2 regions of the Mesorhizobium sp. M1A.F.Ca.IN.022.07.1.1 genome follow, and region 1 is predicted to be linked to the other one. Evidence: predicted binding sites of a transcription regulator. Region 1 holds the regulator's gene; the other holds the start of a gene.
What was found. Region 1 encodes LexA, which represses DNA repair genes until DNA is damaged. Its sites were predicted from a motif close to TGTTCNNNNTGTGTTCNG; they were not measured.
Positions count from the first base shown of each region.

Region 2: the regulator LexA is predicted to act here: its motif matches at 1,754-1,771, upstream of EOA75_RS19615 (single-stranded DNA-binding protein).

Region 1 covers NZ_RZST01000125.1:14-3,217, forward strand. The annotation lists partial or broken gene EOA75_RS15935 (molybdopterin molybdotransferase MoeA) at 1-796, shown strand, start outside; gene lexA (transcriptional repressor LexA) at 913-1,647, shown strand; gene EOA75_RS15945 (ComEC/Rec2 family competence protein) at 1,641-3,204, opposite strand, start outside.
Region 2 covers NZ_RZST01000179.1:1,378-4,581, forward strand. The annotation lists gene EOA75_RS19600 (MarC family protein) at 1-157, shown strand, start outside; gene EOA75_RS19605 (OsmC family protein) at 175-600, opposite strand; gene EOA75_RS19610 (DUF2306 domain-containing protein) at 705-1,103, opposite strand; gene EOA75_RS19615 (single-stranded DNA-binding protein) at 1,138-1,653, opposite strand; gene EOA75_RS19620 (cupin domain-containing protein) at 1,911-2,228, shown strand; gene EOA75_RS19625 (metalloregulator ArsR/SmtB family transcription factor) at 2,273-2,587, shown strand; gene EOA75_RS19630 (SRPBCC domain-containing protein) at 2,584-3,075, shown strand; gene EOA75_RS19635 (ATP-dependent Clp protease proteolytic subunit) at 3,099-3,204, shown strand, end outside.

The DNA of each region.
Region 1 (3,204 bases):
CCTCGACTTCTGCGAGGGCGACCTGCTCCTCGAAAAAGGCCGCCAGCTCGATCCGGCGGCGCTTTCGCTGGCGGCATCGGCCAACCATCCGAGTCTCAACGTGGTGCGGCAGCCGCTGCTCGCCATCATCGCCACCGGCGATGAATTGCTGCCGCCGGGCAGCGCGCTCGGCCCCGACCAGATCATCTCGTCGAATGCCTGTGGCGTCACAGCTACGGCCCAGTCGGTCGGCGCGCGCGCGCTCGACCTCGGCATCGCCGCCGACCGCAAGGACGCGATCGCGGCCCTGGTCAAGAAGGCGGTCAAGGCCGGCGCCGACGTCATCGTCACGCTTGGCGGCGCCTCCGTCGGCGACCACGACTTGATCCATGACGTGCTGACCGGCGAAGGCATGCAGCTCGACTTCTGGAAGATCGCCATGCGTCCCGGCAAGCCGCTGATGTTTGGCCGGCTCGGCGACATTCGCTGCATCGGCCTGCCCGGCAATCCGGTCGCAAGCCTGGTCTGCTCGCAGCTGTTCCTGAAGCCGCTTCTGGCGCGGCTGGGCGGCCGGTCCTGCCGTCAGGAAATCCGCACGGCCCGGTTAGGCGTCGCAATGCACGCCAACGATCTCAGGCAGGACTATGTGCGCGCCGTGGTCCGCGAAGATGCGGGGGCGTTGATCGCAACACCGTGCGGCATCCAGGATTCCTCGATGTTGAGGATGCTCGCCGATGCCAATGGCCTGATCGTGCGCCAACCCTTCGCACCGGCGGCTGAAGCCGGCGAGGAATGCAGCGTTCTGATGTTACGCTGAACAAAACGTCAACACATTCACTAAACTTTAAACGGTTGCGGAACACAACTGGAACAGATAGTGTTTGTTCTGGGTTTGTTTTTCTGATTCTGGTTTCAGAACCCATGGGGGCCGCCATGCTGACGCGCAAACAACATGAACTGCTGATGTTCATCCATGAACGGCTCAAGGAAAGCGGCATTCCGCCGTCTTTCGATGAGATGAAGGAAGCGCTCGACCTTGCCTCGAAATCGGGCATCCACCGCCTGATCACGGCGCTGGAGGAGCGCGGTTTCATTCGCCGGCTTCCGAACCGGGCGCGTGCCCTTGAAGTGCTGCGCCTACCTGACTCGATCGCGCCCGGCCTCAATGCGGCGAAGAAGTTCTCGCCGAGCGTCATCCAGGGCGGCCAAGGCAATCTCGGCCGCCAGATCAAACCCGCGGCGCCCGCCCGCACGCCGACGCCCAGCAATGACGACGACGCCGTTTCAGCCGTCTCCATCCCGGTGATGGGTCGCATTGCCGCCGGCGTGCCGATCGACGCCATCCAGCACCAGACGCATTCGATCACAGTGCCGCCGGACATGATCGCGGGCGGCGAGCACTACGCGCTCGAGGTCAAAGGCGACTCGATGATCGAGGCCGGCATCTTCGACGGCGACACGGTCATCATCCGCAACGCCAGCACTGCGAGCCCCGGGGAGATCGTCGTGGCGCTGGTCGATGACGAGGAGGCGACGCTGAAGCGCTTCCGCCGCAAGGGCGCCTCCATCGCGCTCGAGGCTGCCAATCCGGCCTATGAGACGCGCATCTTCGGTCCCGATCGCGTGAAGGTTCAGGGCAAGCTCGTCGGGCTCATCCGCCGCTACTGAGGGGGCTGCGGCTTGGCTTTCGGCTTCTCGGGCTTCTTGTAAGGCGCCAACCCCCTCGCCTCACGCGAGTAGCGCCGCTGTTCGTGCCAAGGGCGGTACGGTTTTTCGACGGCGTATTGAATGGTTGCTCGCGCCGTCGCCGATTGCGGATCGAAGAAGACGGCGGCACTGCCGTCGCGCGCGAGCTGCCGCTTGGTGACAACGAGGACACGCGGATCGCGGCAGGGATTGTAGGCCGTGGCGTCGTTGATGACGATGAGGTCTGCGAAGTCGCAGGCAGGCCGGGCAGCTTCGCGTTTTTCGGCGAGCGCGACGATCGCGCCTGATGGATGCCGGCCAATGCAGAGATCGCCCGTGCAGTAAAAGGGCGATCCAGGCGGCAGGTCGACTGGATCGGCCAAGTCCAGCGTGCCCTTGGCGAATGTCTCCGGCGGCACGATCGTTTCGGCCTTGAGCGCACGTTTCCAGTTATCGGTGGTGAACTCGTTGGAGCGGGCGCGATTGATGGCGAGTTCGCCGCCGCCGATCGGCATCGCCACCAGATGCGCGTCCTCCGAGATCAGCAGGTCCGGCGTGCGCACCTGCGGGATGATCATGACGGCCGCGGCAGCGAAAGGAATTGCGGCCAGCCTGAGCCACGTAGTCGCCATCGTGGCGATGACGAGCGCGATCGTCGCCAGCAGCACCGAATGGATCGAGATCATGCCCACGGCATCGACCGGCGACCACTCCGAAATCCAAGCTGAGATCGCGATCATCGCCGCCAGGTCCTTGCCCATCAAATAGAGGAAGGGCCCGTCGAAGCCGAACGGCATCATGACCGCGCTGGCGACGGCGAGAAACATCACGATCGTGACGATCGGCATGATCGCGAGATTGGCCAGCAGGCTAAGCGGCGAGACGCGCTGGAAATGCCAGATGGCAAACAGCGCTGTGGCACTTCCGGCAATGATCGACGTCATCGCGGCACCACCTACTCCGACTGCCAGTTTGTGCGACATGAACCGCAGGAACGAACGCTTTGCCGGCGGCGCTCTCACCTTGCCGGCGCGGTAGTCGGACCAGCCGGCATAGGCGCCGACAAGGGCGGCGGTTGCCGCGAACGACATCTGAAAGCTCGGGCCAACCACTTCATGCGGCGACACCAGGATGACAGCGATGGCCGAGATCGCCAAGTTGCGCATCGTCAGCGCGGCGCGGTCGAAAAGCACGGCGATAAGCATGACGGCCAGCATGATGAAGCTTCGCTCGGCGGCGACCACCACGCCGGAGATGACGAGATAGGCGGCGATCGACATAAGCGCGATTGCCGCGGCATATTTCTTCACCGGCCGGCGTGACGAAAAATCCGGGAACAGCGCAAAGGCGCCGCGCAGCAGAAGCATGACCGTGCCGGCGACCAGCGCCATGTGCAGGCCCGAAATCGAGATGATGTGATAGATGCCGGTCCGCCGCATCGCCTCGTTGATGTCCTCCGGAATGCCGGCGCGCACGCCGACGATCAGTGCGGCGGCAATTTCGCCTTCGGGTCCGCCGACGGTGCTTCTGATGTGGTCG
Region 2 (3,204 bases), on a different contig from region 1:
TGTGCTCACCTTTCTGGTGTTCGTGCTGGCAGAGCGCATCGACCGCATCCTCGGCCAGACCGGCCGCTCGATCCTGACGAGGCTGCTCGGCGTTATCCTGGCGGCGCTTGCGGTGCAGTTCGTCGCCGACGGCGTCAGGGCGCTGATGGCTGCCTGAGCAGCATCCCTACTGCCTTATTTCACTGCTGTATCGACCACCTCGAAATCATGCGTGACGGCCGCCGTCTTGGCCATCATCGCGGTGGCCGAGCAGTATTTCTCGATCGACAGGTCGATCGCCCTTTTCACCTTGTCGTGCGACATCGCGCGACCCTTGACGATGAAATGCATGTGGATGCGGGTGAAGACGCGCGGTTCCGTCTCGGCACGATCCGCGTCCAGCTCGACCACGCAGTCCTCGACCGCCTCGCGACCTTTTTCGAGGATATGGACCACGTCATAGGCCGAGCAGCCGCCGGTGCCGATCAGCACCAGCTCCATTGGGCTCGGCCCTGGCGTCCGGCCTTCCGGCCCACGCGCCGTGCCCAGCACGACTTTGTGACCGCTGCCGGACTCGCCGACAAAGGTGCGTTCCTCAACCCATTTGACGCGTGCTTTCACGATGATCTTCCTTAGACGCTGCTTTGCAAGCGGACTATCGCCGCAACTATCAACTATAGGCAATTCCGGACGGAAAACCGCGGCGCACTTTCGCTCGAAATTGTTTATTGGCCGAATACGACCGTGTGCATGATGCGGCCGGGCACCAACGTGAAGATGCCGGCGCCGATCAGCGCAAATAGGTAGAGCTTGATCATGACGCTGCGATGCGCGGCCACTTTATGGGTGTGCACATACCAGACCGCCAGCGGGGCGGTGACAACCACCAGGATCGACAGGATGTGGATCGGGCTGAACGGCCCGATCAGGCGTATCTGCTGGATCCAGAAGCTCGAGACGGCGACGACCAGCATCAGCGCTGCCCAGGCATAGCCCAAGACGCGGTGGCGTGTCGTGCCTTTCGGCAATGCCAGTTGCGCCCCGCCTATCGCCAGCGCGGCGAAGGCGGCGAACGCGTGCCATGGAATGGGAGGAGGCGCTGTCAGCAACGATCCGAGCGACATCGCGCCTTCCCCTCAAACGACGATTGCGAGACCTTCAGAACGGAATCTCGTCATCCAGCTCGCGCGATGAACCACCGCCACCGCCCCTGGAACCGCCACCGCCGCCACGGCTGAAGCCTTCGTTCGGACCCGACTGGCCGAAATCGGAACCCCGGCTGTTGCCGCCGGCATAACTGCCGACCTGGCCGCCGCCTTCGCCGCGCGCGTCGAGCATCTGCAGCTCGCCACGGAATTTCTGCAGTACGACCTCGGTCGTGTAGCGATCGTTGCCGGTCTGGTCCTGCCATTTGCGCGTCTGCAGCTGGCCCTCGACATAGACCTTCATGCCCTTCTTCAAATACTGCTCCGCCACCTTGGCGAGCTGGTCGTTGAAGATGACGACATTGTGCCACTCCGTCTTTTCCTTGCGCTCCCCGGAATTCTTGTCGCGCCAGCTTTCGGACGTGGCGATGCGGATGTTGACGACCGGGTCGCCCGAATTCAGGCGGCGGATTTCAGGGTCCGCCCCGAGATTGCCGACCAGAATGACCTTGTTGACGCTACCCGCCATCGTACTTCTCCGCGCTCATCCGAAACAAATTTTAAGTCGCTCACCTTACAGCCTGCGGTTCGCCCATGCCCGCGAAGGCTGGCTTTTCCCACAATGTTTTTGTTCTCTGTTCGTTCTAGTCTTGACCGCTGTTTCTGTCAAGGAATGTCAGCAACAGGTAGTATTCCTGGGCAGGAAACAAGGGGGATATCGGAATGAACGTTGTTTCGCATGAGGATCAGCCGCGCGAAACGTGGCGCGCCGGGGTCGAAACCCGCATGCATGTTGCCGCCGCCAATGGCGCGGCGGGCCTTTGCATATTCGAGCAGTGGGTCGGACCGGGTAGCGGCGCACCAACGCATGCGCACAAAGTCGAGGAAGTACTGACGGTGATTGCCGGCGAAGCCGAAATGTGGGTCGACGACCGACGGGCCGTGCTTGCCGCCGGGCAGTCCCTGATCATTCCCGCGCACCGTAAGCATGGCTTTCGAAACGTAGCTTCCGGCACGCTTCACATCCATGCCGTGCTCGCATCGCCAATCTTCGAGGCAAGCTTCGACGGAGCGGCGGAGCCGGTGAGACGCTGGACGGCCTAAAACGGCGCTTGCCAAACCAATAAGTATCGACTTATGCTTTGTGCATGATCGAAGCAGAGATTTTCCGGGCCCTGGCCGATCCGACACGCCGGGCCGTCTACGAGCGGCTCGCGGCCGGCGAATTGACGGTGTCCGAGCTGCGCGCCGGCGTGAGCGTGTCGCAGCCGGCCGTCTCGCAGCATCTTGCCGTGCTGCGCGGCGCCGGACTGGTGATCGAGCGGCGCGCGGGCCGCAACGCCTATTACCGCGCCGACCCTCAAGGGCTCGATCCCTTGCTCGGCTGGATCGAACGCTACCGCGCCTTCTGGCCGGAGCGCATCGAGCGTTTGAAGAGGGTTCTGAAGGAAATGGACCAATGACGATTACCAAACACCCAGCAGCGGCCAACGCGCCGCTCAGCTTCGAATGCGAGCTTGCCGATCCGCCGGAAAAAGTCTGGCGGGCGCTCACCGAGCCGGAACTGCTCGCCGCTTGGCTGATGCCCAACGACATCAAGCCAGCGATCGGTGAGCGCTTTGCCTTTGCCGGACCAAACGCGCCGATCGAGTGCGAAGTGCTCGAGGCCGAGCCCGGCAAGCTGCTGCGCTATTCCTGGCGTGAGCGACCGGGCGTGGACGCTGCCGACCGGCTACCGGCATTCGACGGCCCCATCTTCGACAGCATTGTCACCTTCACGCTCGCGCGCACGGTTTCCGGCGGCACGCATCTCAGCATCGTCCATGATGGTTTCGCGACGGTCGCGCAACCTGTCGTCGCCGTTTCCGGCGCCGGCTGCGGGATTTCGCTCCACGCGCGCAAGAGCCCAGCTGCCGCCAACGCGCCAAGCATGATGCTGCGCGCGGCTTGACCAAAGAACCGAGGAGATCTGCGATGAGCGCCTTTGCCAATCTCGTGCCGATGGTGATCGAGCAGTCGAGCCGCGGCGAACGCGCCTTCGACATTTTCTCGCGGCTGCTGCGCGAACGCATCGTTTTCA